Regions from separate parts of the Dehalobacter sp. CP genome, predicted to be linked through region 2. Evidence: riboswitches for the same ligand, from Rfam matches in the RefSeq annotation. Region 2 holds a riboswitch; each other region holds the start of a gene.
What was found. A riboswitch is a leader RNA that binds a small molecule or an ion and turns the genes downstream of it on or off. The one in region 2 is predicted to bind cyclic di-GMP.

Region 1: linked by a shared signal. The riboswitch ahead of AAH944_RS09300 (beta-galactosidase) and the one ahead of AAH944_RS03060 (HD-GYP domain-containing protein) in region 2 are both predicted to bind cyclic di-GMP.
Region 3: linked by a shared signal. The riboswitch ahead of AAH944_RS07440 (HD domain-containing phosphohydrolase) and the one ahead of AAH944_RS03060 (HD-GYP domain-containing protein) in region 2 are both predicted to bind cyclic di-GMP.

Annotation. Positions count from the first base shown of each region.
Region 1 is NZ_CP157399.1:1,874,860-1,885,858, reverse strand. Features, by position in the region: gene AAH944_RS09340 (lipopolysaccharide biosynthesis protein) at 1-862, shown strand, start outside; gene AAH944_RS09335 (SDR family NAD(P)-dependent oxidoreductase) at 885-1,868, shown strand; gene AAH944_RS09330 (UDP-glucose dehydrogenase family protein) at 2,010-3,329, shown strand; gene AAH944_RS09325 (YveK family protein) at 3,354-4,025, shown strand; gene AAH944_RS09320 (CpsD/CapB family tyrosine-protein kinase) at 4,043-4,795, shown strand; gene AAH944_RS09315 (nucleotidyltransferase family protein) at 4,792-5,895, opposite strand; gene AAH944_RS09310 (beta-galactosidase) at 5,984-7,588, shown strand; gene AAH944_RS09305 (Ig-like domain-containing protein) at 7,655-8,743, shown strand; cyclic di-GMP riboswitch class I at 8,813-8,888, shown strand; cyclic di-GMP riboswitch class I at 8,918-8,993, shown strand; gene AAH944_RS09300 (beta-galactosidase) at 9,027-10,999, shown strand, end outside.
Region 2 is NZ_CP157399.1:589,854-600,852, reverse strand. Features, by position in the region: gene AAH944_RS03085 (SGNH/GDSL hydrolase family protein) at 30-782, opposite strand; gene AAH944_RS03080 (DNA-deoxyinosine glycosylase) at 840-1,385, opposite strand; gene AAH944_RS03075 (pentapeptide repeat-containing protein) at 1,387-2,256, opposite strand; gene AAH944_RS03070 (DUF3795 domain-containing protein) at 2,321-2,899, opposite strand; gene AAH944_RS03065 (iron chaperone) at 2,959-3,348, opposite strand; cyclic di-GMP riboswitch class I at 3,571-3,656, shown strand; gene AAH944_RS03060 (HD-GYP domain-containing protein) at 3,752-4,813, shown strand; partial or broken gene AAH944_RS03055 (CoA-binding protein) at 4,873-5,199, opposite strand; gene AAH944_RS03050 (lipid II flippase Amj family protein) at 5,616-6,407, opposite strand; gene AAH944_RS03045 (hypothetical protein) at 6,408-6,692, opposite strand; gene AAH944_RS03040 (saccharopine dehydrogenase NADP-binding domain-containing protein) at 6,749-7,855, opposite strand; gene AAH944_RS03035 (FRG domain-containing protein) at 8,096-8,983, shown strand; gene AAH944_RS03030 (DUF4352 domain-containing protein) at 9,551-10,159, shown strand; gene AAH944_RS03025 (MerR family transcriptional regulator) at 10,304-10,999, opposite strand, start outside.
Region 3 is NZ_CP157399.1:1,465,923-1,476,921, reverse strand. Features, by position in the region: gene AAH944_RS07460 (helix-turn-helix domain-containing protein) at 1-307, shown strand, start outside; gene AAH944_RS07455 (AMP-binding protein) at 321-2,003, shown strand; gene AAH944_RS07450 (agmatine deiminase family protein) at 2,188-3,225, shown strand; gene aguB (N-carbamoylputrescine amidase) at 3,447-4,319, shown strand; cyclic di-GMP riboswitch class I at 4,434-4,519, shown strand; gene AAH944_RS07440 (HD domain-containing phosphohydrolase) at 4,576-6,249, shown strand; gene AAH944_RS07435 (alpha/beta hydrolase) at 6,396-7,085, shown strand; gene AAH944_RS07430 (hypothetical protein) at 7,100-7,552, opposite strand; gene AAH944_RS07425 (hypothetical protein) at 8,007-8,195, shown strand; gene AAH944_RS07420 (polyprenyl synthetase family protein) at 8,200-9,147, shown strand; gene AAH944_RS07415 (ATP-binding protein) at 9,137-10,999, shown strand, end outside.

The DNA of each region.
Region 1 (10,999 bases), 1.3 Mb from region 2:
ACGATTGTTCTGGAAACTTGAGCTATTTAAAGAAATGATAGGTTTCAGTCTGTTCAATATGGCTGAGACGTTTGCTTTGTGGCTCGCTGCTTGGGCGGATCAAATTGTTGTCGGCGCGGTGATGACTACGTCCGCGCTTGGACTATATCGGACATCAACAAACTTAGTCAATGTATTGGTAAACCTGCTGCTAAGTGCAATATTGCCAGTTCTGTTCAGTACACTTTCAAGGTTGCAAAGCGATGAGGCGGCTTTTCGCAGTTTTTTTCAAAATGCCAATAAGATTATTTGTATGATTGCTTTTCCGTTGGGGATAGGTTTTTTATTTTTTGGCGAAACGGTAGCAGCCATTGTATTTGGCAGCAAGTGGAATGGAGCAGGAGATATCATTCGTATATGGGGGTTTGTCAGTGCGATCTCGCTGGTTTATGGCGTTAACGGGATAGGTTATAGGGCTAAGGGCAAACCCCAGCTTAATGTAATTGTGATATGCACAAATATGTGTATTCTGCTTCCAGCGATAATTATCTCGGCACCTTATGGGTTACTGACATTTGTTGCTGTCCGTTCGGTTGTAAAGCTCCTTCAAGCCCCTGTAAATTTTTATTATGGGAAAAAATACCTTGCGATCTCATTTGTTCAGACTATTCAGAATTTAAGGTGGATATTTGCCGCCAGCGGCTTAATGGCAGCGGGTTATTTTGTGTATGTTTGGCTGATTCCATATGATACAATGATGGCACAGATCGTTGGGGCTTTATTTTGCTGTGTTTTTTACTTCATTGGATTAATCCCCGAAAGAACATTCATAAGAAAAACAATAAACCTATTTTTAGGACGTAATCAATCAGCGGAATCATGAATTAATCTGAAGGAGATAGGCTATGGAAATAATACTTGTAACCGGGGGGGCCGGTTTTATTGGATCACATCTATGTGAAAGGTTGCTAGAAGAAGGGAAAACAGTTGTTGCCATTGATAGTTTTAATGACTTTTATGATCCTACAATTAAAGAGCGAAATATTTATGAAATAAGAAAAAGTTGTAAAGAGAAATTAATCCCTAAAGAAAGATTTATCGTTGAAAAGGGAGATATTCGAGATCAGGATTTTCTTATGAAGGTATTTCAGAATTACCAGTTTCAATCTGTGATACATTTAGCGGCTTATGCCGGTGTACGGCCTTCAATACAAAATCCTGAACTCTATGTGAATGTTAACATCAATGGGACAATGAATATTCTGGAGTGCCTCAGAGAGTATCGCATTAAACGCTTTATTTTTGCTTCTTCGTCATCTGTTTACGGCAATAATCAGAAAGTGCCCTTTTCAGAGGATGACTCAGTTGACCAGCCGATATCGCCATATGCTGCCACCAAAAAAGCCGGTGAGCTATTGTGTTATGCATATCACCATCTGTATAATCTGAGTATTGCTTGTTTGAGATTCTTTACGGTATACGGCCCGCGTCAGCGACCTGATTTAGCAATTCATAAGTTTACAAATCTAATCACATCAGGTAAACCAGTTCCCTTTTATGGAGATGGGACAACACAGCGAGATTATACCTATATAGACGATATTATCGATGGCATTCTTAAGGCATTAGATTGGGTTAATCACAAAGAAACACGGTATGGAATTTTTAATTTAGGCGAATCAAAAACCATTTCATTAAGTGAAATGGTTCAAGAATTAGAAAAAAACCTGCAAAAAAAAGCACAGCTAGATAGCTTGCCGGATCAACCGGGAGATGTTAAAAATACGTATGCCGATATTATGAAGTCAAAACAACTGCTTGGTTATCAACCAACTACGATGTTTTCAGAAGGTATTAAGAAATTCGTTAGTTGGTATTATCGTTATTAGTGTAGAATGATCAAGTATTAATTCTAAATAATAGGCATTAGTTTGATCTGGCTTATCTGAAAAAAATAATCAGATAGAAAAAAGATTTAAAATGAGCTATAATCACAATATCTGTTACTTCAGTGAGGAGAATTAAATAATATGAGTAAAATAGCAGTTATTGGCACAGGGTATGTTGGCTTGGTAACAGGAGCCTGCTTATCTGAGTTTGGACATAGTGTGATCTGTGTGGATATTGATGAAAATAAAATAGAGACATTAAAGCAGGGGATCATTCCAATCTACGAACCGGGTCTTCAAGATCTTGTGACGAAGAATTATTATGCAGGCAGATTGGATTTTACCACCCATTATTCAATGGCTGTGGATGTGTCGGATGTTGTTTTTATTGCAGTCGGGACACCGCCTCAGGATGATGGATCCGCAGATTTAGATTATGTTCTTGCAGCTGCAAGGGAAATCGCAGAAAATATGAATTGCTACAAGGTTATTGTGAATAAGTCCACAGTGCCAGTAGGAACTGGGAAATTAGTAAAACAGACGATAAAAGGAGTTTTAGAAAAACGTAAGCTCAACATCGATTATGATGTTGTTTCTAACCCTGAGTTTCTTAGAGAGGGAGCAGCGGTCAATGATTTCATGCATCCAGAAAGGATTGTCATTGGATCAGATCATGTAAAGGCTGAAGAGATCATGCGTGATGTTTATAGAGTCCTTTATCTCAATAATCACCCTTTTGTTCTCACCAATATCGAAACAGCAGAAATTATTAAATACGCTTCAAATGCCTTCCTTGCCACAAAGATCACTTTTATTAATGAGATATCTCGTCTATGTGAGGCTGCAGGGGGAAATGTGCAGCATGTTTCAAGGGCGATGGGATTGGATAAGCGGATCGGAAAGTTTTTTTTGCATGCAGGTCCGGGATACGGGGGCAGTTGTTTTCCAAAAGATACAAAGGCGTTAGTGCATATTGGAAGAGAGTTTGACGTTGATATTTCAATTGTAGATGCTGTAATTATTGCGAACCAATCTCAAAAGTTACGCATGGTTGATAAAATCATCACAAAAATGGGGGATATTCAAGGCAAGCGGATTGCCGTTTTAGGACTTGCCTTTAAGCCAGGGACCGATGATATGCGGGAGGCTCCGTCAATTACGATAATTCATGAGTTGCATAAAAGAGGGGCACGTCTTTCTGTCTATGATCCGATTGCAATGGAGAACGCCAAAAAAATTGCATTTCTGAATTTGGATATTGATTATGCCGAGAATGAATATGCAGCTGTAGCAGATGCTCAGGCTGTTGTCCTGCTTACGGAATGGAACCAGTTTCGGAGTATGGATTTAGCTAAGATGAAAAGTAAAATGAACGGCAATTATTTCTTTGATTTCAGAAATATTTATGACAGGAATGAGCTTGAAACGATAGGGTTTATATATGACGGAGTCGGAAAATAATATGTTATTGAAAGGAAGATATACGTGGAAATTAGAAGAATCATCGATTCAATCAGTCGCAAGTGGTGGTTATGCGTTGTTTTTGCGGTCTTATTTGGAGGAATGGGATGGTTTTTTCATATTTTCTTATCATCTCCAACGTATAACGCAGATACAACGCTATATGTTCTCAATCGTGATAGAGTGACGGCAGGTGAGTCTTTGAGTTATTCTGACATCACGATGGGGAAGGAATTTCTTAAACAATATTCCGGGATTTTTTATAGCCGCTCTGTAGCTGCTGAAGCCGCTAGGAAGCTGGATCAATATAGTCTATCTGCGGGCACAATTTCTTCAATGGCGAATTTATCAATCAACGAAGACTCGGGTTTATTAAAAATCAGAGTGACTGCATATGATGCGATAATGGCTGCATCAGTCGCGAATGTAATGGGAGAAGTATTTTCGTCAAAAGTTAAAGAAATCACAAATAGTGATTTTATCGGGATATTGGATAAAGCTCAGGTTTCTAATACGCCAATCCCGGATAACGGCATTATAAAAATGATTCTATGGATCGTTGCAGGAGAAGTTTTTTCCTTGGGAATTATTTATTTGTTGGAATATTTTAATACAACCATCCGTTCAGTTGAAGATATTGAAAATAATATCGGGGTTCGTGTCATTGGGATTATACCCGAGCATGATCTACGATAAAGAGGAGAAGTAATATTATGCAGATAAAGACTTTTAATGTGTATGATAATGATAATAATGCGGTCAGGGATGCTTATGAAATGCTTACAGCCGGTCTTCTCATTAATAATAATGGAAGAAGTAAAACGTTTGCTTTATTGAGCTGCAAGCCAGAAGAAGGAAAAACTTCGCTTGCGATTAGTCTTTCGATATCTATTGCACGCTCTGGGTGGAGGGTGCTTTTTGTTGATGCAGATATGCGTAAACCGACGGCTGCAAAGAGGTTGAATGCTGAAGCGCAGTTAGGCTTGTCAGATTATCTTGAGGGGAGAGGTCGACTAGAGGAGGTAATCAGCAACACGAATATTCCAAACCTAACCTATTTATCCTGTGGAACAGACTGTTCGAATCCAATCGAAAAGTTGTGTGCAGTACGCTTTCAGAAGTTATTCGAGCAAGTAAAAATTGAGTATGACTATATAATTTTCGATACTCCGGCGCTAGAAAGCGTTTTTGACGGAGCAATAGTCGCGTCAAAAGCAGATGCAACTATGCTGATTGTAAAAGCGGGATTCACTTCGAAAAAAAGTCTGCAACGGGCCAAAGAACAATTGCATGGCGTTAATGCCAAGTTGATCGGGATTGTTCTGAATAAAGTCAAGAAGCGTGATTATAAAAGATACTACAGCTCTTATAATTATTTCTTTAATTCCAATCGATTTTTGAAAAAGGCAAAAAAGCATTTTAGGTCATTGAATAAGGGAATATCTAAGGATACAGCAAAGGTTTAATACCGAAAATGTAGTCCAATTTTCCGTAGAAAACGCGCTTTTGATCGAAAAGGATGAACGATTTTTAAGAGTTTATTGTATATGGCGCTGTTGGAGATAACAAGTTTTATCTTTTGGAGCAAATACTGATAACCATTAACTTTTTTTTCTTGATCTCTATCGCTGCTTATAATCATTTCCTCTTTGTTCATGATATTCTGAATGATTATTACTGAGTTCTTGGTCGAGTTTAATTGATAGTTATCAGGAAGATGTAATCCTAAGTATAATCGGCATGTATCCATTAAATAATAGTAGAAATTCAAGATTGCCATTGACTCTAAGGTTTGTTCAATGTAGTTTATATCAATTTGATTGCGGTAAGAATTAAAAAACAGTACGAAATCTGAAAGAAGACGAAGATTTGCATTAGAGTGTTTTAAATGCCTTGCTGTGTGAATAACAGCATTGATCAATTCATCCTCCGGGGATAAGCAATAAAATTGGAATCCGGCTACCGTTTGAAGACGCTTGTCTTTCCAGATATGATCCACCCAGTCGCTGTTGTCGATTTTTTGCATATATTTGGGATGCCAAAGTGTTCGGTGAAGCTCAACGGCGAATGTACCCGCTTTTATCATATCGATATGCATATGATCAGGATCATTGTAATTTAGTTCATTCGGCTTATAACCGAGAGAAGTCATCGCTTCTATGCATTGATTCATCTGTTTCTCGTTGATTAATACATCTAGATCATTCATCGAACGTAGTTCAGGCCGAGGATATTGTTCCTTAAAGACAAGTCCTTTAAGTGATATAGCTGTTATGCCATTGGTCTCAAAAAGATTAAAGATTGTTCCTATCGTTGGGAGCATCATCAACTGACGTGCGGCAGTCACAACCGTTTTCTCTTTCCAATGAGTCAATACACTGTGATCGATTTTTAACAAATCATTATGTTGATAAACAGTCTCAAACAGAAATGAAGAAACACCTTGTAGTCTGGCTTGATTATAAAGTTCAACTCCATCAACGGAGGCAAGTAATTCCTTATCTGGTATTTCACCGTTAATAAATATTCTTAGCAGATGAAGAAGCTGCTCATACACACTTTTCATTATTTTCCTCCGATGACAAAATATTTCTTTTATATTATATCATATTTCTTATATTTGAGATTTTTTTGTAAAGTAAGGGGATTATATTTTGAAGATTTTGACAAAAAAAATATTTTATTTATTGCTGTTTTTTCTTGTTTTTTCTACAGGTTTCCCTGCCTTTGGGCTTAGTGAACAAAAGTCAGCAAAAATAATATACGATTCGCCAAACGATCTTCTTTGCTCTTCTGTATTAAAATCAGAGCCTGATGTTTCGGTTAAATCTGAAATAACTATAGAGATTAATAAAGTTGCTTTGGCATACAGAGACGAAGAACCCATTGTAATACGTGCATATCCTGAGCTAAAAATCGAAACAGATACGACGATAAACGGTAAAGGAACGGGATTTTTTCATACCCAAAAAATAGGGGATAAATGGTGGGTGATTGCGCCTAATGGGAAAGGATTTATTGCCGTCGGAGCACAGAGGATGACGTATAAAGGACATTACTCAGAGGCATTGGGTTATTCCCCATATGAACAGAATGTAAAAAAGATCTATGGGTCTGAGGAAGAATGGGCAAAAAATACTGCGGAGCGGTTAAACAGCTGGGGATTTAATCTTCTAGGAATAGATTCAGCACCGTCTTTGAGGTATCGTGGACTAGCGCATACGGTATCGTTTGGATTCGGGAACAGTTTCTCTAAATACGGAGAAGATTATGTAATATACGGATTGGACACAAGCAATCATTGTTTCCCGAATGTTTTCAGTCCAAAATTTGTGTACTATTGTGATGACTTAGCTAGAAAGGTGATCCAAGAAGATCAGAATGACCCATGGCTTTTCGGCTATTATATGGATAACGAACTCGCCTGGTGGGGCCAAAGTTTTGATACGACATACGGACTTACGGACTTGGTCATAAAAAAAGATAAAACCCATACGGCAAAGATTGCCTTGATCAACTGGCTGCAAAATAGATATGGAAATATTAGTAATTTAAACAAGGCCTGGGGGACAGGTTATCCTTCATTCGAGACACTTGGAAAAATGACTTCATTTACCGGAAAGAACCAATTGGCCATCAATACGGATAAAACAGACTTTGAAAAAGCGATTATAGAAAAATATTATACGATAACAACAGGGGCAATAAAGAAGTACGATAAGAACCATATGATATTAGGCAGCAGAAATGGAAGCGGGATTGAAAAATGTTATGATTTGGTATGGAGTATCGGCAGAAATTATACGGATATAAGTACGTTTAATTACTATGGAAAAGTCGACCTGCAAACGGAAACAGCTTATGACCAAATAAAAGTGAATGGTGTTTATCAGAACGTTGAACTCAGTGAGATATTTGCACAGATTTACAATAAAGCAAAGCAGCCAATAATGATAAGCGAATGGTCTTTTCCGGCGTATGATAGCGGACTCCCGTGTAGCGTAGGAGCTGGTATGCGAGTAGATACGCAGACGGAGAGAGCAAAAGCCTATGAAATATATCAAAAAGCATTATTCAATATGCCGTTTCTTGTCGGTTCTGAATTTTTCATGTGGGTTGATCCTCCGGCTGAAGGACTAACAAAATCTTATAAGCTAGATACAAATTACGGACTAGTGAATGAAAAGGATGAACCTTATGCTTTGGTTACCAGTGTAGCGAAAGCAACAAATGGTAATGTGTATTCTCTTAGAGACTAGATGAATCATAACTATGATGGTCTTCGTAAACCAATCGGGATATATAGAAAGGAAAGCGATAGGATTATGATTCTGAAAAAGACACTGGCAGTATTATTGACGGTATCTCAGATACTGTTAACCTTCAGTTCGACCTCCTTGGCCGGATTGGATGATGCGTCAAATAATACGGCATTTGTATATGACGACGATTTTTCTGGATATGCAACTGGAAGTGATGGAATGCCTAATTGGGTGACCAATGAGTTTTCATGGGTAATTAATGACGGTTATTTTAAGAATGACTTGGTGAAGAAGAGCTTTGCATTGATGAACTCGCCAACTGGCGCTGAAGTATCCTTCGAATCGGAAGTGATGATCAAAGCTTCTAAAGGTGATAAGTATAAGGTAGCAGGAATTGCTATCTATACAGATTATGAGAATTACTGGCATTTAGCCTTGGTTGAAGCACCGGACAAGAATAATCATTATGTAGAACTTGAGGAAATGATTAACGGCGAATGGTGTGCCCAGTATAAAGGAAGCACCAAATTAGTAACGGGAACAGTACCGTCAGACAATTTACATTGGGACTATAATCACCCTTATTTATTAAAAATAACTTTAAATAAATTAAGTATTACGGGTGCTGTATATGAATTGGATGGCTCTTTGATTTGGAAAACAAAATATCTATTTAAACCTGATAATTGTGTTAAAACAGGTATTCCCTCGCTAACGACAGCTGCCTTTGAAGCGCAATTTGATAATGTTAAGGTGAATATTACCAAAACTGTTGTTGATGAGAATCCAAATACAAGTTTGGACGACATAAAGGTGACAAATATTAAAATAAGTCCCGAGGAGTTATTTATCAAGGTCGGTCAGACCCGGAGGTTAGAAGCGTTAATTATACCGGCAAACGCTTCAAATAAAACAATAAATTGGACGTCAGATAACCCGCAAATAGCCTCAGTTAATAATGGAGTGGTCAAAGGCTTATCTCCAGGAACAGTTTTCATAAGGGTGAGTACAGAAGATCAGAGTATATCAAATATTTGTAAAGTGACAGTTACTTCGTTTAGCGTATATTTATTCGTGGGTTTATACGTTTTAATTGTTGGAATTATTGCTTTACTCATTTTCAGATATATTAGGAAAAAAGAAAAAACATAAAGAATACTATTGACTAAATATTGAAAATATGATAATTATTAATTAAATGAATATCGGACAAAAACTTATTACTGACAATGGCAAACCTGTTGAAAAGCAGGGACGCAAAGCTATAGGGCCTGTAAAATGGCAGCCAGTTACCAAAATTAAGTTTTTTGTTTTTGTCTAACTTATTACTGACAATGGCAAACCTGTTGAAAAGCAGGGACGCAAAGCTATAGGGCCTGTAAAATGGCAGCCAGTTACCAAAAAATAAGTTTTTTGTTTTTAGAGAGGGCAGATTATGAACATTTTAAGAAAAACAATCAAAACGTTAATCACGATAAGCCTAATATTAGTTTTAGTGGCACCAACAACACTAGCTGGAAGTGAACCCAGTATAAGCGGTCAAAGATTGCAGGATGATTTCTCCGCCTACGTTGCTGGAAGTGATGGTAGCCCTAAGTGGATCACTGACGATATATCTTGGGAAGTAAATAATGGTTGTTTCCAAAATAATTCATTGAAAAAGAGCTTTGCTAAATATGATTCTAGCGTTGGGACTGATTTAACTTTTGAATCGGAAGTTACTATTCAAGTATCGCAAGGGGATAAGTATAAGTCGGCGGGGATATCAGTTTATTCAGACAATAATAATTATTGGTCGTTAGCACTTGTTGAAGGGCCTGAGGCTAAAAATAAAATGCATTATATTGAACTTCAAGAAATGTTTAATGGGCAATGGTGTGTGCAAGATTATGGGGAGACAAAACTAAAAGTTGGTTCATACGTAGGAGATGGAATTGAGTGGAAATATAACCAGCCGTATGTTCTCAAGATAAGTTTGAACAATAAATCGATTACAGGGGTAGTATGCGAGTTAGATGGTAAAAAAATATGGGAGAAAGAATATATTTTTTCTTCGGAGAATTGTACAAACAAAGGAATTCCGGCTCTGACAAGTGCGGCCGTAGAAACAAAGTACGATAACGTAAAATGCACAATAAATAAAAAAGTTTATGAAGTTAATGCAGTTGGCTCATATCCTGAGCTTAAAATCGAAACAGATACGACGATAAACGGTAAAAAAACGGGATTTTTTCATACCCAAAAAATAGGGGATAAATGGTGGGTGATTGCGCCTAATGGGAAAGGATTTATTGCCGTCGGAGCACAGAGGATGACGTATAAAGGACATTACTCAGAGGCATTGGGTTATTCCCCATATGAACAGAATGTAAAAAAGATCTATGGGTCTGAGGAAGAATGGGCAAAAAATACTGCGGAGCGGTTAAACAGCTGGGGATTTAATCTTCTAGGAATAGATTCAGCACCGTCTTTGAGGTATCGTGGACTAGCGCATACGGTATCGTTTGGATTCGGGAACAGTTTCTCTAAATACGGAGAAGATTATGTAATATACGGATTGGACACAAGCAATCATTGTTTCCCGAATGTTTTCAGTCCAAAATTTGTGTACTATTGTGATGACTTAGCTAGAAAGGTGATCCAAGAAGATCAGAATGACCCATGGCTTTTCGGCTATTATATGGATAACGAACTCGCCTGGTGGGGCCAAAGTTTTGATACGACATACGGACTTACGGACTTGGTCATAAAAAAAGATAAAACCCATACGGCAAAGATTGCCTTGATCAACTGGCTGCAAAATAGATATGGAAATATTAGTAATTTAAACAAGGCCTGGGGGACAGGTTATCCTTCATTCGAGACACTTGGAAAAATGACTTCATTTACCGGAAAGAACCAATTGGCCATCAATACGGATAAAACAGACTTTGAAAAAGCGATTATAGAAAAATATTATACGATAACAACAGGGGCAATAAAGAAGTACGATAAGAACCATATGATATTAGGCAGCAGAAATGGAAGCGGGATTGAAAAATGTTATGATTTGGTATGGAGTATCGGCAGAAATTATACGGATATAAGTACGTTTAATTACTATGGAAAAGTCGACCTGCAAACGGAAACAGCTTATGACCAAATAAAAGTGAATGGTGTTTATCAGAACGTTGAACTCAGTGAGATATTTGCACAGATTTACAATAAAGCAAAGCAGCCAATAATGATAAGCGAATGGTCTTTTCCGGCGTATGATAGCGGACTCTCGTGTACCGTAGGGGCTGGGATGCGAGTAGATACGCAGACGGAGAGAGCAAAAGCCTATGAAATATATCAAAAAGCATTATTCAATATGCCGTTTCTTGTCGGTTCTGAATTTTTCATGTGGGTTGATCCTCCGGCTGAAGG
Region 2 (10,999 bases):
AGGATGAAAAGCTTATACTTTCTAATATGCTAAGAAAGGTTTTCCGCGGAAGAATCTTTGAGCAGAAAATTGTAATTCTGCCTGAGGTATTCCGTCACCTTTTGGGCAATAACCTTATGCCCGTCTTCATTCGGATGGATCCCGTCAATACAAAGCAATTGAGTAAAATCCGGCGTCTTCAGAAAAGCACCTCTTACATCAATCCATCTCGTCCTGGTTTCCTCTGCAATGTTCACAATCATGGAGTTGTAGCGTTCCTGCCACCAGTATATCTTTGTAACGCTTCCAAGCCAAATTAATATACTTTTTCCTATCTCATTACTGTTTTTGCTGATCCACTTGAAATACCGATCGGCGTCAAGCGGGGGAAGCGTCATCAACACCGGGATAATATTATTGTTTTTAAGCGAAATAATGGTATCTGTAAGCATTTTCCCGAAAACGTTGAAATCCGTTTTGGGTTCATGCTCTGCCATTGGATCATTCGCAATCTGCATCCAGTCAAAATCACAGTCATTGCCTCCAAATTCGATCAGTACAATATCCGGACACGTTTTGGAGACATCCCGATTAAGGCGTTCAATACCTTTTTTGATGGTATTACCAAATTTCGCAGCATTATAGACCATGCCCTTCAAGCTGTTCTGGACCAGAGAAACATAGTTTCTGTCCAATAACGAATATTTCCCCTGATCCTCGTTATAGATCACGCCTTTGGAAATGGAATCTCCTACAATCAGAAATGTATAATTTTCTTTCAGTTCGGGCTGATTGTTATCCATCAATTCACACCTTTCACAACGACTTGCTTAAAACTTCATAGGCATTACTTCAAGATTTCATAAGTATTTCAAAATTGCTTTCCAATGTCTCAGCTTTTCCTCAAATTTCATCGTATTGGCCGGACTAGTTGAGGGCAATAGCAGATAGGCAATGGAAGCAGACTCCAGACGGATTTTCCTCTTATATATATTAAAGCCCTTTGCTCCGTTAAATGCAAGTAATTCCAGATTTGGGTACTGAATAAATAAATTTTGAAAATCATTAACCTGTTCATTAACGATATTGCTATCGAGACTGCCTTCTCTGGAGCAGTTACGGATGACATCCCAGAGGGCAATTTTTCTGTCCAAAAGAAATTGTTTCCTGTTCTCATAATCAGGATCCGGAAGTTTGCTGCTTTCTGCCATCCGTGGTACCGCAGCATTAGAGCATCTACGGGCATCGTCAAAAAGCGCATACATAATCCGCCAAAAATGATTGTAAGGATGTGCATAATATTTCTGCTCCCTCAACGATTGCACTCCTGGCATCGAGCCGAGAATCAATACCCGGGACTCCTGATTGATGACTGGTTCAAATGAATAGAGAATTTCCATTTCCATATCAGTCCAAACTCCATTGTCTTGGATAAAAAAGTGATGGCGGCAGCTTGGTATGTTTGTCCCCCTTCGCTGTATTCAGCTGGGCCTGGGTCAGGAAAATACTTTGGCTTAAATCAGTGCCGCTAAGGTCGGCATCGCGCAAATCCGCCCCGATCAAATCAGCTCCGCCCAGATCGTTCCCGCTGAGATCTGCGGCAATCAAACAGGCTCCTCTAAGGTCAGCCCCTCTGAGGTCTGTTTCCCGGAGATCTGCAGCGACCAGACTGCTCCTGCGCTTAAAGGTCTTCAAAATCCCAGCCTGAATATTCCGCTCCTGACAAATAGAAACACGGACCAGTTCACTTGTCTGAAGCAGCAGGGCATTTACTTCGGTACGATATAAAGGTACATCCATTTTCAGAAGCTCGCATGGGCTAAGCAGTGTCAGCCGTTCCGTCTCTTCCCGCAGGGTACGAAGCGCCTTATGAATTGAATGAGCCGGGTGTAATGTCTCTGCTTCTGTCAAATACCAGAGCATCTCCTGAAGCTGCCGAATGACAAGAAAAACTTCAAACATTTGCTCCCTGAATTCCGGTGATCGCCGCCAGTCTCTGCCGCCGTAACTGAGCCTGGATACTTTTGGCCCTGCGCCAAAACAGTCAAATGCCATGCAGCCTTTCAGACCCAGTCGCTGAAGATCTTGATATATACAGCAGCGGAAGTCTTCCTGCAGGTTCCGACAAGGCTGACCGGCCTCTTTATCGTTTGGAAAGCCTTCCGAAGCTGAAAAATACAGCGCGGTGCAGCACAATCCGAAGCAGTTCTCGCAGTCAGCTCCCAGACTGCGCCTCTGCTCAGCAAAAATGTCTATTGGTTCACGAATTCCAGACAATATTTGATCCTCCAAAACAAAGAACATTTGATTTATCCCCAGAAATGATGCTTGAATAGTCTGTCTAATCCTTTTTAGCCTTTCTAAGAACCAGTTGAATATTCAGACGATCGGCTTCCGCTTTTAGCAAGCGGACGGCTTCTTCAGCACTGCCGTTGCAGTTGATCTGATCCATATGACAGATCTCATCCATTATATTATTCAGGACGGAAAGCGGCAGCAGGTTCACCGCCAGACAATAAAATCCCTTTGATTTGCCGTCGTTGTAATTCGCGATTAGTTCGCCTAAAATTTTGTGTTTTTCCGTCAGTTCTTCAAGATAATTTTGAAGGTCCATTTTAGCCTCGGCTTGATTCTGCAATACATTTTGATAGGATATAAAAGAATCGGCCTCGCTTGGAGCCTGATACCTCTCACATGGATAGACACTGCATTCAAAACAGTATTCAACATTTTGATGCTTTTTATTACAGGTAATAACGGCACAGGAAGGATGCTTCAAAAAAAAGTCCGGACCCCCGCAGCCAGGGCACTTTGAAGAACCATCCGTATGAAAGCGCGGACAGAGACAGCAATTTAGTCCGCATAATGAAAAGTCGGCGCATTTCCGCCTGTATTCTTTACTTACCATTGATTTGACCATCGCATGCATCTCCTGGTAATAATCATTTTTTAGCATCCCCCGAAGATTAAGGGCCGTATCTAAACATCGCAGCACGGAATTCTTCTTGGGATATGCGCGTTCTCCGCGACTCTGTACTTCACGATCTTGCTTATTAACGCATACGGAATAGGCTTATTTAACGGAAATTGTACCGATCCTTTGGCTCCCTTATAACCGGCCAGTTCCTGTTTAAAGGCTTCGATCCCGCTTGGTGTCGGATAAAATCCAATGTGGTTCTTGAATGCTGCGAAATGAACGAGATTACCGTTCAATACAAACGTAGGCATCTGATAGCTGATCTTTTCCACTGCGTCCGGTGCTGCTTCTCTTATCACATTTCTAATTGCTCTTAATATTTCCTGTATCTCATCAGGAAACTGCAAAATATACCCATCAACTGATTCATGAACCACTTTATCCGCTCCCATTTTTAGTTTCTCCTTTAACTATCTTCATAATGTTATCCGTACACGTATAAACATCATTAATGAGTTATACGAATTTTAGCAGATTCCTCTGCTAAATCAAGAACCATTTATCATTTGGCACCAGAATAAAGAATAATTTTCCAAATAACCCCTGTAGAACTTGAAAGCGATGTGTTACAATGGTTCTATGACCGAAATATCAATCGAATAGGGATACAGGAGCAACGACAATGGCAAACTTGGTGAAAGCCAGGGACGCAAAGCTATGGGTCTTCCAGAATAATTCTGATGACTGCCAGGCCACCGAATCCGCTCAGGTTTGTTTTGAATGTCGCCATGCAATCTGCTGGTGATTTTTTTGTTGCTTCAGCCAGCACTGATTTATTGGAAAGGAAGATTACAATTGCGTCAGGTAAGTGTAAACCGGCTTCAAAAGGGAGACGTATTGGGAAGAACCATCTTCTCGCATAACGGCCGTTCATTGCTTGGAAAAGGAGTCACGCTGACCCAGCCATATATCGACCGGTTAAAAGAACTGGGCATTAGTATTGTCTATGTGGACGATGACGAAACCAAGGATATCGTTATTGAGGATGTTATTTCCGAGGAAAACAGGCGGGAGGCAATGAACTCCATTGAGCATTCAGCGGAAGCGGTACGAATCGGTAAAGACCTCAATGGTTTTCAGGTAAAAAAGACGGTAAACAACATCATCGGAGACGTCCTATTTCAAGAGAAGATATTTCTGAGCCTGACAGATATGCGGAGCTATGACAATCAAGTTTATGCGCATTCAGTCAGCGTCTGCGTCCTCGCGACCATTTTGGGCAAAGCTTTGGGGCTGGATAAAGATACCCTGGAGGCACTGGCAGTAGGGGCTTTGCTTCACGATATCGGGACTGTCAAGCTGCCGAAAGAGCTTGTCGCCAAACGTGAGGCCTTTACTCCGAAGGAAAATGACCTATATCAAACGCATACCATTCACGGATATGAAATACTCCGGAATAAACCGGAATTAAACTTATTGAGTGCGCATATTGCTTTGCAGCATCATGAATGGTTGAACGGAAACGGCTATCCCCGTAAGCTATCCGGCAGGCGCCTTCATGTCCTGGCTCAAATCGTAGGGGTGGCCGACTTCTATGATAATCTGGTCAATGATGGCCCGGGCCACTCCCGGATCGTCCCGCATGAAGCCTGTGAAATTGTAATGGGATGTGCAAACAAGCTATTCTCTCAGCAATTGGTTGTAACGTTTTTAAAACATATTGCGGCCTATCCGACCGGCTGTACAGTTAAACTTAATACAGGTGAGGTTGGGATTGTAGTTGACCAGAATAAAAGTTTGCCGATGCGCCCAATTATCAGGGTATTAATCACCGACAAAGGGCTAGCCCATGTCCAGACTAAGGAATATAACCTTGTCGAAGATCTTACAACCTTTATTGTATCCATTGTCGAGTGAAGCCGATCCATCTTTTGAAAAAAACGCCGGCTCAAATGTTTTTTGAGCCGGCTGACCTATTATTTTGGAAGTTTTCCAAACACCTTCAGTATGGACCGGTGGAACGAATGAGGAAACGATGGTTCTGCAAACATTAGGACGCATTGGTCATGGATGACGTTTATATGATTTTCCGTACAAAAGTCTATAGCCTCTTTGGATTCAGCCCCCTGCTGAATCCAGATATGTTTGACTCCAGCTTCTACCGCGTCCCTAACGACCTTATTGGTTTTGTCCGGAGGGACGACGATCACTACGCCGTCGGCTTTCTGCGGCAAAGACTGAAGGTTCTCATAGCAGATCTCGCCGTCAATACTGTCCATATTGGGATTTACGGCAAAAACATTATACCCTCTTCTTCTTTAACGTTCTATACAGCCTACGCGAGAACTTCTTTTCGGATCTGGATACCCCGACCACAGCTAAAGTACGCTGGTCTAGAAAATCAGTGACTGAGCTCATTGTCGTCAAAAAAATGACCCCCTTTATTAAATTATTCAACTGCCTACATCGCTTCCCATGGATCAAAACAACAAGACAGACATTTTGATGCTCGGCTTCTTCCCTGGCTGTTAATTGAACTATGATCAAATCTTTTAGTCTGAATTGGATTAGCTCATCTATTCTTTTGTTTATTTCTTGGTGATGTGGCTAATTCCTTCTTCCAATATTTATTTTCTGTGAAAACTATTTTCAGTTCCTATCGTATTAATAAACAGGCTCTTATTTCCTTGCTTATATTCATGATGAACAGGCGTTATGACTAGATGTAAAAGCTTGCAATAATCTGGGCGGCCGGCAAAAACAGCACTTGCCCCAATAATGTGCCAATTAGTTTTGTAGCAATAAGCATAATAACCAATGCTTTCACATCAGCATAAGGCCTTATTCCTCTCAACGCCTGATCCGTAAAGATTGCCGATTTTGGATCGATAAAAAAAGTAAGTAGAATACTTGCCATGCCATTAATGATTCCTGACGATGCGGCTGCTGCTAGTCTTGTATGCTCCGGAACCAGAAGAGCTGAGTAATTAGCAGCAAGGACCCCAATGGTATATATACCTGTAACCATAATATTGATAACAAGTAACCTTTTGGGTATCTCTCTATACCTTAGTCTTTCCAGCATTGTCTTCGAAGGCCGCACAGCACTTTTTACAATTCGCTTGATATTATTTGCCTGCAGGGCCTCGACAACCAAGGAAGGTACAGAACCGGCCAATTCTAAACGTTTGACAGCAACTTCAAATACCTTTAAGAATGTAGGTATGAGCAGGATTCCAAATAGGGTCCCTGCTGTCGCAGCAAAAATAACCGACCGCAAATCACTGGCCGGATTCAATCCTTGCGCTATACTTAAATCAACAATGCCTGCAATTAACGGTCCCTGAAACATGTTGGCTGTCCGTGAAACAAGAACAAACATGTTGAAGAGAGAAAAAGATAAAGCAACCTGTCCGCTTTTTACGGAATTCAAGCGTACGGAGTAGGCCAGGGTATCGACAATATGAATGACAACTGTAAGAATCATTAATTCTATGAGCATCTTTTCCATTTACTGCAATCCATACGCTTTCAAAAGAATTAATATTGTATGATTGGTCATTTTATTCGTCAGCAGTTGCTTGAATTTTACTGAATTCGTTTTGCCTTCAAATCTTAGCTTCTCTAATTCCATAGAGATTTCACTTTGTTTAAATATCAAATCATCATAAAAATTTTCGAACTTTGCCAGTTTGTTAATGACTTCCCCAAAATAACCGTTTGCATCATGCTGTAGTTGAGAATCTTCCACAATAAAAAGACCATTGCTTTCTAATGCTTTTGTTAATCTCTCCATGTGATTACTCCTTGTATAAATATTTACATGGTTATATTCAAATAAGCAGCTGCCGTTTATGAAAAGCTCGATATGCACTTCACGCCCATTTTTTCTATATCCTTTAGAAGACGATTCGGTTCAGCCAAGTGCCCCATCATCCAAAGTCCGGGCTTACGGGCAGAGCCATCCAAGTATTGTAATAAAGTCGCAACAACAGGGATAGCTGTTAATTCGTAACCATCGGGATGAGAAACGCTGACGTGGGGTTGAATCATCTGCCCATCCTTATATCCAGATGCCCTAACCAGAAGTTCAACCCGATATGGCGGCTTGTGAAAAGTGCCCATGCTCCACCATAAAAACTTACCAATTGACCTGACAGCGTTTGGCATGATCTTTAGCCACATCCAAACGATTGGCATAGTCACCCAGTCTGTCACCCAGTGTGACTCCGATATATAAAAGCCAAGATCCTTGAGCGAGGGGTATAACTCCGGCAGCGGCTGCAATTCCTCAAAGAACATAGAATAGCACCGTTTCAATCCAATGTCTCTCCCAAAATCTATTTTACGTATTTCATAGGAGCTTTTTTTCGTCCATTGTCCGTTCTTATAGACCTGAGCCTGATATTCCTTGAAACACTCAACCAATTCGTCAACTGCTTCGGTATAAGGAAGATCTTTCCCCATATTGAGATAGCCCGCTGTTATGGCGCTTTCAATCGAGTCCATATGGGTGGCCACGTAACGAACCAGTGCAGAAGGAAGCCCAGGATGGAACCCAGCCTCCGTGATAAAAGTTCTTCCAGCGCTTTTGATTTCTGTAGCAAGGGACTGCAAATAAGCAAATTTCTTGGAGCCAAGCTGCACATCGAGATAATCAATCCCAGCCTGAAGCGCAGCATGGGCCACGATTTCGGTATAGGCAGTCGTGGGTGCTGCGACCACAACGATAGACTGGTCTTTAAACGCTGTTCGTAAGGATTCCGCTTCTGATGCGTTTGCATAAACAGCCGATGCACGTAAACCGGGGTACTTTTGATTCAGCTCATCAACAAATACCTGTGCCTTGTCGGGATATCGCGTCCCAATTGTAACTGTAGCTTCGGAATACTCCAATAGATGACGCGATATCAATCTGCCAGTTTGACCTGTCCCACCTAGGATAAGGATTTTAGACATCAGTATCTCTTCCTTTCTTTTGGCCTGTACTTTTATTTTTAAGTGAAAACTCCAAAAGCCAGTCCCTTACAAATCTTGCATGGTCTGTCACCTAACTCGTCCTTATGTCGCCTTCAGCGGCATCTATGATAACGAAAAGGGACGATACCCTTATTGTATCCTAGACTTACACTATCTTCCATTATTTTCTTTACGCACTTCCCTGTCCTACTTTTCATAACTTATAAAGGAGGTGGGGAAATGTTTACTGAAATACAACAATCAAGTCCAGTTACTAGTTGTGTGACTCGGATTGAAAGTGTTGAAGATTATTTAAGAGCTGTAGATTATGCATTCCAAAAAATCTGCCCCGCGGGGGGTAGATGTGAATTATGGTACCGTGGTCAAAATCAACCGGCAAACCAAAACGCATTTAATTTAGAACCCAGCATCACTCGAAGAGGGCGCAATCCCCAAATGGAAATTATCTATCTATCTAAGTTCAAATCCTATGCTATTCCTTTCGTACAGGAGCTGCCCTCTTTTCCCATTCCAAATGGTCCGGCAGCTTATTGGCACTGGCTCTTTATGATGCAGCATTACGGAGTACCAACTCGACTATTGGATTGGAGCCGAGATGCGCTTACTGCCCTTTTCTTTGCATTGGATGGTCGGGGTGCTAACGATGTTGGCAAAGATTCCGCAGTTTGGATTCTAAATCCCGTTCTGCTCAATGAAGCATTCTCATTTCATAGCTTTGTTAAAGCTGGCTATATTCCCAATGTAGATGAAAAGATTGTTGATCTCTACTTTGGGCCGAATGCTGAAATCCTTGCCAATAAGAAGCCTGCCGCTGTCATCGGCCCCTTGAACAATCCACACATTGTCGCTCAAAAAGGAGTTTTTACTGTATTCCCCCATGATAAAGAGATTATCCCATTGAATCTCTTCTCAGACGCATCGGACTATCTCCTTGAAATCTGTGTCGCTGCCGAGAAAATTCCATTAATCACTTCTCAACTTGAACATTATGGTGTGACGCGCTTTACCCTCTATCCTGATATCACTGAGGTTACTCGTCAAATTAACCTTGAAGTCCAAGAGGAAGGTCAGTTGCCTTCTATCACCAGTTCCATTATTCCGATGTAAGATATTAAGAGTTTTAGAAATGACCCAGATTCCCGATAACATTCTGGGTGTTACCGCAGCGTCATACTATTTATTATTTGCTAAGCTACGATAAAACCTTGTTAAATGAAGTTGGTCGCCCCCAGATTGAGAAGTCGCCATGGAGGGCGGCTCCTTATACTAAAAACATTTTATTCATACATAAAGTCTATAGAGCTTGACTTAATTAGTAATTGATAAAATTCTCTTTTTCGAACAGACTATATTTGTATCATTCTGTTAGAAAAGAGGTACTACTTTGAAAAAATATAATGATACTATCACTATAGGAACAATCAGCGGAATAATTGCAGCGAGATTAGTTCAACATTAATGGCACTTATTAACTTCATTGTTCTTGGTGTATTAAGTTCATCAATCATAGCTAAATACTATGAATCTAATAATAAACCAAATTTCCAAAGATAAACTGCTTAGCTAATAATATTCATATATTTTTCTATAACCATCTTATTTAGATTAATTATAAAGTGCTTTGCATAATTTAAGCTGGAACCAAGATATTGTTTCTGAATCAAAAAGAATGTTTTGAGAAATAATAAATATTACAAATTAATGTTAGGGGGAAATATAATGGTAAATAAATCCATCTATAGGCGATGGTGGTTTTGGCTATTATGTATCATAGTAATTATCATACTTGTCCAAGCATGTAGTGGCGGTCAGTCTACCCCTGCTCCAACTCCCTCTCCAAATTCGTCTACCCCTCAAACTTCCACTCCCCAGGAATATAAGCTAAATGATGAGGTTAAGGCAGGAAATATTGGGTATACTGCAAGCGAGGTAAAAAGGAGCACTAAAATTGGGCAAAATCAATATTTGCAAAAAACAACCGAAAATGAATATTTACTAATAAAAGTAAAGGTATCAAACAACGATAAAGAGACTCGTACCATTGATACTAGTTTATTTAAGTTAAAAGATGCTGAAGGCAAAGAATATTCTGCTATGGCTGAAGCAGACATGTATGTAAACACCGATAATAGTTTCTTTCTAGCCCAGGTAAACCCGGGAACAAGCAAAAGTGGATATATTGTATTTGAAATTCCTAAAAACCTAAAAGGTTTAAAATTACAAGTTTCAAGTGGTTTAGGATGGTCTGGTGGACAGTACCAGATAATAAACCTTGGTCAATAGGCTTGGAAAAGTATAGATTTTGGCCGAATCATAATAAATTGAGATTCGGCCTTCTTTCTTTATGTTTTTTCACTTAAGTCTTTTTTCCACTTTTCCAGTTTATCTTTAGCATCTTCACTTTAAATTATAAACCAAGGATAATGCTCATTTTGTTGGTTCGTACCAATTTTCAACATCAGGTATTTTTTGTATCAATTTCTCATTTGCTTCCAGCATCTTCTTGTAATAAAAATCATATGCTGGACTTAGCGTTCTCATCATCGGAATGAACACATCATAGTATCCGTTTGTTTCTCCAAATTTACGAAACAAATCCATGAGTTGTGCCATTACTGAATTCTGGTACTTATCCGTTTTCTTAAATTCTGTATATTGAATGATATTATCTTTGTTGTTTTCCCAATACGTGTCAAAGTCATCATAAGTACTCTGTATGTTGGCACTCATTTCTTCAATTTTTTCATTGTCCATATATTTGTCAGCTTCGTCCAAAATTGATTGAAACTCTTCTGGAATTTCGATTGGTTCCATATCGTCAAGGAAGTTAACAATGTTGTCATATAACACTTTCTGCTCATTTGTCTTTACTGGTTCATTGAGAAATTGGCCAAAATGAAAGCTGAAGTATCTCCCATAGTATCCGGGAAACGCCATTAATAACTTTTCTTTAATCGTAGATTGTTGTTCTAATAAATTCAAGCTATCCTGAATTTCAGCAACATCCACCCCATTGATCAACTGTCCTATCAAATCAAGTCGATATAATTTTGCCTTTGCCTGAATCTCTTTTGCTTGCTTAATTAAAGCAAGGGTGTGCTTCTTGTCGTTACTATCAAGCAC
Region 3 (10,999 bases), 880 kb from region 2:
AAAGGGACAGGGACTCAAAGTTGAACGGTATGACCAGTATGATTTTCAGAGTCTGGCTTATCAGTACGTTAACAGAAAAATTGAACCGCTGCTGGTGACCCTGGATGCAGAAAATAGTCCTGAACTTGTTTCCCATCACGGACAGGAATTTAACTTCTGTCTGGAAGGCAAGATGAAAGTCATGATCGGCAGTATGGAATATGTACTGGATCCGGGAGACTCTCTGTATTTTAATTCCTTGATTCCACATAAAATGCTGGCCCTCGAAAAAAGATCAGCAAAATTTTTAACCGTCATACTTTTATAAAGGATGTGAACAGATGAACCTCGCTTCAAGATACATCGGGAAAACCGATTTTGATTCTTATGAAGATTTTTGTGCGAATTATCAAGTGAAAGTACCTGACAATTTCAATTTTGCGTATGATATCGTCGATGAATATGCCCGTCTGGAACCAGAGCGTCCAGCGCTGGTCTGGTGCGACGACCACGGTAATGAACGGATCTTTACCTTTGCCGACCTGAAAAAATACTCAGATAAAACGGCGAACATGTTAAGCAAAGCTGGGATCGGCAAAGGCGACAAAGTCATGCTGATCCTGAGAAGGCGTTATGAAGTATACATAGCGATTCTGGCTCTGGCCAAAATCGGCGCGATCTATATTCCTTCTTCCAATCAGCTTACGCAGAAGGATATTATTTATCGAAATAATGCCGCATCGATTAAAGCGATCATCGCCTATCATGATCCGGTAATTCTCGACCATGTCGAAGCTTCCAGGGAAGAATCGTCAACGCTCGAAACGCTGTTTCTGGTTGGGGCCCGGCGTCCCGGCTGGGTTGATTTTGACAGCAGCCTGGAGGCCGCTTCCGAAAACTGGGTCCGGCCGACAGGTGCTGACGCTACAATGAATGACGACACAATGATCATCTATTTCACGTCAGGGACCACGAGCATGCCCAAAATGGCCATTCAGAGCTTCACCTATCCGCTTGGTCATATTGTGACGGCCAAATACTGGCAGCGCGTCGTGGACGGCGGGCTTCACCTGACGGTTTCCGATTCCGGCTGGGCTAAATTCGGCTGGGGGAAAATTTACGGCCAGTGGATTTGCGGCGCGGTGCAGTTTGTCTATGATATGGACAAGTTTATCCCGGAAAAGCTTTTGGAAATGATGCAAAAATATAAGTTATCCACGTTTTGCGCACCGCCGACAATTTATCGTTTCCTGCTTGAACACAATCTCGAAAAATATAACCTGTCCTCGATTGTTCACTGCTCCACAGCCGGAGAACCTTTAAATCCGGATGTCTTTAACCGTTTTAAAAGCATTACCGGCTTAAGCATCTTAAACGGATTTGGCCAGAGCGAGACGACCGTGCTGGTTGCCAACTTTGAATGGCTGGATATTTATCCAGGAGCGATGGGCAAACCGAATCCAGCCTACAAGATTGATGTGGTCGATGAAAACGGAGTTCCATGCCCTCCGGGAGTCGAAGGAGAACTGGTCATCCGCGAGGCTGATTCCAATAAGCCTGCCGGATTGTTCTGCGGGTACTACATGGATGAAACTGCTACCAATAAAGTGTGGTATGACGATACGTACCACACAGGGGATATGGCCTACTGGGATGAGCACGGCTTTTTATGGTTTGTTGGCCGCAATGACGATGTCATTAAGGCTTCCGGCTACAGGATCAGTCCTTTTGAAGTTGAAAGTGCGCTGATCGAACATCCAGCCGTCGTGGAGTGTGCTGTTACCGGCGCGCCGGATGCCGTCAGGGGAACGGTCGTCAAAGCGACTGTTGTGCTGGCCAAAGGCTATACGGCTTCTGAATTGTTAAAAAAAGAGATCCAGGACTATGTTAAAAAGGTGACGGCTCCGTATAAATACCCGAGAATTCTCGAATTTGTCGACGAACTGCCGAAGACGATCGGCGGCAAGATCAAACGCGCCCAGATCCGGCGTGAAGACACGGAAAAGTTTCAGGATAAAGAATAACTTTAACGTATATCCATCAATCGTTAAATATTGTCTGATGCACCCCACAATTATCGTGGGGTGATTTTATACCTTGAAAAATGGTTGGATTTCCATGTAAAATGAACCATAAATAATCATCATGAAAAAAGTTCATTTGAAAGTAATGATGGATCTATGTTGTTGCTAAAGAAAGGATAAACTGATGTTTCCGAGCGATTTAAACTATAGAATGCCTGCGGAATGGGCCAGACACGAACGAACCTTTATTTCCTGGCCGGTTCGGTCATCGATGTGCCATCCGGAAAATTACGAGGCTGTTTGTGAGGGTTATGCCGACATTATTCGAGCCATCGAGGAATTTGAACCCGTCACCGTATTGGTAAACCCCGACGAACGATCCCTGCTCGAAGGCCGCTTTCGGAACAGGCAGATCGAGCTCCTGCCGCTGGCGCACAATGATGCCTGGCTTCGGGATAACGGGCCGACGTTTATCGTCAATGATCAGGGAGATACAGCCGGCATCAATTGGCACTTCAATGCCTGGGGCGGCAAATATCCGGACTGGGATCTGGACAACCAGGTCGTGCCCCAAATATTGAAGCACCTCGGCCTGAAACCGTTTGATGCGCCGCTGATTATGGAAGGCGGCTCGCTGCACGTGGACGGAGAAGGTACACTCTTGACAACGGCCGAATGCCTGCTCAATCCGAACCGCAACCCTGATCTTTCCCGGGAGCAGATTACGGAACTATTGAAGAAATATTTGAATATCCACAAAGTCATCTGGCTGGAAAAAGGCTTATGTGGAGATGAAACAGACGGACATGTCGATAACATCGCCTGTTTTGCGTCGCCTGGCAAAATCCTGATTCAGGTCTGTGATGACCCTTGCGATCCGAATTATGCGATTACCCGGGAAAACCTCGCAGTGTTAAACCGGGAAACAGACGCCAGAGGAAGAACCCTTGAAATCATCCCAATACAGCAGCCTCCCGCCGTATTTGCTGACGGAAAACGGCTGACGCTGAGTTATTTGAACTTTTACTTTGTCAACGGCGGAATCATTTTACCTGTATTCGGCGGCCAGGCTGCCGAAACAGATGCCATGGCTATTCGAACCCTGAGCGGGATCTTTCCGGAAAGACGGATCCGAACCATTAATGGAATGGCCATTATTAGGGAAGGCGGAAATGTTCACTGTACCACCCAGCAGATGCCTGCTGTAAACCGTTTAAGGTGAGTGTATGAATTGCCCAACAACATATACGAAAATTTGAAAAATATAAATGAAGAGAAGGGCGTAACAGATACATCTTTTATATGTTGCGCTCTTCTGCGTTGTGGTTTTTTTCTGCATCATGTAAAATAGAAAATGCATACAAATTAACAAAATAGTAGAAACACCTGTAAGATCAGGTTCAGAACACACCGAAATCAGGCAGTTGGGAAGGAATATTAACGATGAGAAACGTCAAAGTGGCAGCAACCCAGATGCGCTGCACCAGTAACGTTGAAGAAAATATTGCCGGGGCGGAGACACTGGTCAGGGAGGCAGCAGCCCGGGGAGCGCAGATCATCTTGTTGCAGGAGCTGTTCGAAACCCCGTATTTCTGTCAGAAAGAAAAATCGGATTTTTACGTTTATGCTGCTGAGCTAGAAAACAATCAAGCAGTCAAACATTTCCGGAAAATTGCCAGAGAGCTGGAGATCGTCCTGCCGATCAGCTTTTATGAGAAGAAAAACTATGCGCGCTATAATACGATTGCCATGATCGATGCCGACGGCGATATCCTTGGCAAATACAGAAAGAGTCATATCCCCGACGGACCAGGCTATGAGGAGAAATTCTATTTTAACCCCGGTGACACAGGCTTTAAAGTCTGGCAGACGCGCTACGCCAAGATTGGAGTCGGCGTCTGTTGGGATCAATGGTACCCGGAAGCTGCCCGCTGCATGACCCTGATGGGGGCGGAGATCCTGTTATATCCGACAGCCATCGGTTCAGAACCGCTGGATCAGACGATCGATTCCAAAGACCATTGGCAGGCCTGCATGCTCGGCCATGCTGCCGCGAACCTGATCCCGGTGGTCGCATCCAACCGGATTGGTGTCGAGGAAGAGGATGATTCCAAAATCACCTTCTATGGTTCTTCTTTCATTGCCGGGCCGCAGGGCAATAAGATAGCGGAGGCCGGACGAAACGAAGAAACTGTTCTAGTCGCGGAATTTGATCTGGACCAGCTCGAGGTTCAGCGGCTGGAGTGGGGGATCTTTAGAGACCGCCGGCCTGATTTATACAGAGTGATTACTTCCTATGACGGGGAACTTACTTAATATTCATACATTTATTGATTATTCATACATTTATTGATTATTCATACATTTATTGATTATTCATACATTTATTGACAGATTTCGTGTATTTTACTATAATTGAGTTAAAATCATATGATCCATTGGCAAACCTGTTGAAAAGCAGGGACGCAAAGCTACGAGTCTAAGTGCTGAAGCATATTGACAGTCGGGTTGCACACAGAAGATGAAAACCGCGGCTGCTTTGGCCGCGATTTTTTTTTGAGGGAGGATCTACATGACAGCGGATTCCATCGTTGCAGCCAGTATTTCGATTACCCTGGTGTTGTTGATATCTTACGGTTTTTTATATTTTTCCGAGAAGAAACATTATTTCTTGGCATGGAGCCTTTCTATTGTAATGATGATGATTACCTACCTTTCCAGAATTGCATTGCTGGAAACCGGCAGCCAGTCGCTGGTGCTTCCAATTATCAACTATGCCTCTTCGATCGCAGGCTACTGGCTGGTATTCAAGGGTACGCAGCTATTTTTTAAGAAAAGCTATCCGGTGTTCTGGGATATCAGCGCAGGCTTTTTGATCCTTACTTTTATATGTATTACTGTCCAGGGACTCCCGACAACCGCTCTTTTACTTCTGTCTGTTGTCTGCATCATCGCATTGTTGTCCAAAGCAGCTATGACATGCTTAAAAGCAAAAACACCGCAAAGCCCGATCAGAATAATGCTTGGCTATACTTATATTTTTTGGGCCTTGTCGATTTTATTCTACCCGCTGTGCAAATTTATGAAGGTTATTCCATCACCTGTCGGTTATTTAGTTGCCGGCGTCGTTGGTCTGCTTGCTTATCTCAATATGCAGGCCCTGTACTTTCAAAGCATCCGGGAGGAGCTCGAAAGCAAAGAAGCTAATATCAGGAACCTTATTGTTTATGACAAATTAACCGGCGCCTACAGCCGTACTTATTTTGAAAACACGCTGGAAAATTTCCTGGAAAAGACCCTCATGCCTGCAACATTGGTCATGGGGGATTTTAATGGTCTGAAACTAATCAACGACACCTTTGGTCATGAAAAAGGGGATGAATTACTTGCTGACGGGGTCAGAATCATGCAGGAGACTATCGGCCCGGAGAATGTGATTATCCGGTGGGGTGGGGACGAGTTTATCATTATCATGCCTGGTATGCCGCTTGACCAGGCCGGCGTCCTTTTAAACAATGTCAAGAGCAACCTAAAAATCTCCCGCCCGAAAACAGTACCGATCGACATTTCGTTTGGCCTGACGATTTATGAGAACAGGAAACACTCTCTGACAGAAATGATCAACCAGGCTGAGGAAAAAATGTATAGCAATAAACTGAATGAAAGCAAGAAAACCCGCCTTGCGATCATCGAGTTCCTGGAAAAACTGCTCTGGGAAAAAGATTATCAGACGGAAGCCCATGTCATGAGGCTAAAAAGTTTGGTAAGTAAATTCGGTAGTCAGATCGGCTTATCCCCAAGAGAGATCGTCGAACTTGTCCAGGTTGCGATGCTGCATGATATCGGCAAAATTGGTGTTCCCGGGGAAATCTTAAAAAAACAAGGTGACTTGACCCCGGAAGAATGGAGCATTATGAAAAAACATTCCGAAATCGGCTATCGGATCACGCAGTCTTCCATGGAATTAGCGCATGTCTCGGAAGCCGTTCTCGGTCATCATGAATGGTGGAATGGGAAAGGTTACCCGCAGGGGTTGAAAGAAGATGAAATTCCGCTGTTCTCGAGAATTGTATCCATTGTTGATTCCTACGATGTGATCACGCATGAAAGGCCTTATAAACGGGCCATGGACCCGTATAGTGCACTTGTTGAAATCAATAAATGCGCCGGCAAACAGTTTGATCCGTATCTGGTCACTGTTTTTAACAAGATTATGCAGGAATCCCTTGTTGTGAATGATAGATAGGTAACTGCCAAATATTTAAAAGATACCCGCGAGCTCTGTACCGGCGGGTATCTTTCTGCTAATCTAAGGGTATTGGAGTCCCCCAACCAAAGGATTAAATATAAATCATTGATTAATAAGCCAGATAGAGATTGGGGCAGTAATAGATGAACGCAATAGATGATGAAAAAACGAAATGTCTAATCATTCATGGGTTTGGTGGTGGGGTACACGAAGTGAAGCCTTTGGCCGAATATTTGACTGCTCTTGGTTATGATGTTGTTTGTCCTATATTAAAAGGCCATTCAACAACCAGACATGAAATGAAAAAAGCAACGTACATGGACTGGATAGATTCTGCTGAACGTGAACTTTTAAGATTGAAAGAAATTGAGGATGAGATTCTGCTGATAGGGTTCTCCATGGGAGGGCTGATTGCATTTAATCTTGCCTGTAAACATCATATCAAGGCCATAGTAACAATCAATACTCCCATCTTCTATTGGAATATATACCAAGTGTTTCGTAATATCGTGGATGACATCAAGAACAAGAAGTCTAACCATATCAAGAGATATTTACAAGCAAAAAAAATCTCACCGTTTTTGTCTATGATCCAATTCCTGTTATTATTGCACCAAACAAAGCCAAAATTAAAGAAAATAGATTGTCCTATCCTAATTATTCAGGCTGAAGATGATGATACTGTAAGAAGAAAGAGTGTGGATTATATCAATAAACATGTGTCTTCAGACAGGAAAAAGATTAGATATTTTCAAAAAGGCGGTCATTTGATCCTTCTGAGTCCGATGGCTGAACAGGTGATGCTATGTGTTGAAGATTTTTTACAAATGTGATTGCAAAATGGTTCTTATGATGCGCTTTTCTTATAACCTTTAAATAAATAATAGCGAAACAGTAGTCCTAGCGTAATCCCGAACACAATTGAACCAATCATTTCTGAATAATAATCATTGATAGGTCTATGCGGAATAAGGTTACGCCCTTCAATAAGCCACATGAAAATGACTTCTAATGTTAGCCAGTTTAATAAACTAATGCCGATACTTTTGACTATAAAATAGTCATGATCTATGAATTTAAGTGCGTAGTAAAAAACAAGAGATAATACACAACCTAATATGATGGAATATATCGCTCCGAGGATAACATTAGGCCTGTCCAGTGTTATCATAAAGCTAGTGAGCTGATATACACTATACTTGGCAAATCCAAAAGTCACTAGGACTCTTGTAACGATTTCATAGGGAATAGTGGATATAGCTCCCATAAGCATAACTAAAGTTGGTTTATCACATTTCATTGTTGCACTGCCTTTATATATAAATGTTCGAGAGTAGTATTCCCATTATAAACATTTTTACAAGTATTTTTTGCAATATGCAGTTGCTGATTATATGTTAGATGATCCGGAAAAGGAAGAAACCCTAAAAGTACAGGCATCTTATTAAATTTCAAAAAGGTAACGGCTATGTGGTTACGAAAGTTGATCCTATGATCAGTTTTAAATGAATGATGGAGGCCCATGCCCGCAGCAAACGGGACAGGGCTTTTATTTTTGCACTGTCATGGATCAAATTATAAACTTCGACAAAACATCCTAATATTCGATAAAGGAATATGGCGCTATTTGAAGAATTTTCCTTATAATTGATCAAGCTGAAGGAAATGTACCAGAATGAATGAAAACTTTGACTAAAGACTACTTTCAGTAAGACAAATGGTAACTTTTTTATTATGAAAGGGGTTTTTTTAAGATGAACTATGAAGGTATTGCTAATTTGGTTCATGAATGTGTCAAAAATCCCAAGAGCATGTTAAACCAGGAAAAAGACAGTAAAGTTAAACCTAGCCAGTTTTCTGTAATTCAGAAGGTTATTTCCAGAGATGAAGTTCCCGGGACTATTGTTACACTTGAAGTAGGTCCTATGGCTACGTGGCAATAATACAATGAATCTTCAGCTTGATCAGATTATATATACGAAAATTGATAGAATTTTAAAAACGTACGGACTGAGTGCGGAAATGATCCGGATGATTCAAACTTCGCTTAACGCCGATAGTCCAACAGGTGAATTATTTAAATGGGTTCATCTGACTAGAATGAGCTGTGAGTGTACAGGTGGGAATGCGGAAGCTGCGTTGCCAGGGGGAATCGGTATGGAATTCTTTGCCCTGGCAGCAGATATTTTTGACGATATTCAGGACAAGGATCATGAGGATTTGCCCTGGCGCCGGATCCCCGAGGCTAACGCGATTAACCTCGCGAATTGTCTTTTAATGCTTAGTTTTGATGCTATAGCTGCAATACCGAATGACAAGATCTACAGGGAAATCTGCACAGTGCTACAGCGCATGGGAGTCACGGCCAGTAATGGACAGTTCATGGAGTTTCTCTATACGGGCAGCCCGCAGGTATCGTTGGAACAATACTTTGATATGGTAAGGCAAAAGTCAGGCAGTATAACAGCCTGTGCCTGTAAAATGGGGGCCATTTTGGGAGAAGCCACGGAACCACTCGCTGGATCAATGGCTGAGTTCGGTCTCAATTTCGGGATCATGAACCAGATCCGTAACGATCTCAACGATTTTCTCCATTTTGAAAAGAAAAAGGATTTTGTAAGTAATAAGAAAACCCTGCCGTATGTCTATTTATCCCATACACTCAAGGGTGAAATAGCCAAACAATTTAAAGGACTAACGCAATGTAACAGCGGAGGATCACAAGCTTTTGGAGATAAAGAAAAACAACAGTTGAAACAAATCGCTGTCGAAGAAGGGGTTGCTCAGTACTGCACCGTGATGTTTGAGATTTACCGTCAAAAAGCACAGGAAATTCTAGAGTCAATTCCTGTTTCTGGAAGGCAAAAGGAGAAGATGATACAACTTGTGGGATAAATTCATTAATCGGCAAATTTATTATATTGCGAGTGTCTTCTTTATTGTGCTGGGGCTTGTTTATTTTGTTGCTTGTCTGAAGCAACCTTATATCGGTGTCAACCTTAAAAACGTTAATAGTAACTGGCTGGTTACTATCTGTGATCCTCATGGTGAAGGATATCAATCCGGTATCCGGCTTGGGGATCAGATACTGAAAGTTGATGGGATGGATCCGGAAAAGTTTGGTTCGACATATAAATGGGGATTACTGGAACGCGCTCACACAATTAAATTTTGTACAGCAGATAGTTCGACAGTACAGCAAATTACAATAGAAAATTTGCCCGATTGGATTATGGTTTTAAGCCAAACTCCATTGTTTATTTTAGGTCTTGTTTTTTGGTTCGTGGGTTTTGTTGTCTGGTGTAAGAGGCCTTTTTTGAAAGAAGTGCGTCTTTTATTTTGGTTGCTTTGGCTATTTGCGGTGGCAATTGTTCTCACACATGCTTCCGGGTGCGCTTTACCTTTGGCTAAAGAATTAGAATATATTACATTTTCGTTGGCCCCTGTGCTTCTGATTGTTTTTACTTCAAAGTTTTCATTAAATAATAAAACGAAATCAATTGGGTGTAAAATAACATTTGCTTGCTTTACAGTAATTTCGATCCTAACTGCTTTACACTCTCTAGGCTTCATACACCTACCGGACTTACTAAGAGAACTGGCTTTGTCTAATATGATTATCGGTATCTTACTTTCAGTATGGAATCTGTGCCAAGCATTATTTTTGCCAAAAGGACAACCAGAAAAAAATGAGGCTGGAATTCTCTTATTGGGAATCGTAATTGGCTTCTTTCCCAGTATATTGTTTGTTGCTCTTCCACAAATTTTTTATTTGCAGCAGCTTTTTACTGAAGTAAGCTATTTATTCATTTTGGCTATTCCGTTTTCCTTATATTACGTCATCGTTAACAAATACTTACCGGACAGCCGTAGGATCTATAAGACAATAATCACAAATTTTCTCGCAGCACTCATTGTAAGTATGATTGTCCATTATTTTTTATACTTGGGTAAAATTATCAAAATAGTTAGCGCTGAATCCTATTTGGCAACATTTGTGCTATGCCTGTTGTTTTTTGTTTGCTTTTATCTTCTCCGACTAATTATCAGTAAATTATTGGAAAGGTTTAGCTTTTTCCAAACAAATATCAGCCTAAAACATAGGTTTACAGAGCTCAATAACAACATAACCTCCCTTATCTGTGAAGACCACATTTTTGAAGAAGCAATCAAGAAGTTAGGAATTGACGGGGTGTTCATCATTGTTGAAAATGAACAGACTGGCTGCTTAAGAAAAGCGGTCGGCCGGTTTAGGAAAAACCGTCAAGAACAGTCCGAACTAGAAGCGTATTTCCGTAGAAACCAAAAACAAGACCTGGAAGCAAGGTTTCTTTCCGACGATTGTCCCGCTGAGATTTTTGTGCCGTTTGTTTCCCATAATTCTACCTGTGGTATTTTCTTTGGGCACCGTTATTCCCATATCAAATTTGAAAAGTCTGAGTTACCCTTTCTTACTTTACTTGCCGGTCAGCTGGCCTACGAAGTGCTGATGCTGCTTGTCATCGGCGACCTGACCAAGGAAATTAATGTCTTGACCCTGACATCCTGGTGCTCCCGGAGAAGAAACTGGGAACTTCAGGGTATAACAAATTCCTTAATTCGGATGATTGAGCAAGACAGAGGAAGTCTGTCCAAAGAAATATTGGATGGCCCGGTACAGAGCGCTCTGGATATCAGCCGCTGGCTGAAAATACTGGAAAAAGAAAATCTGGATGATGATATGTTCCAACAGGTATTTTCCCGGATG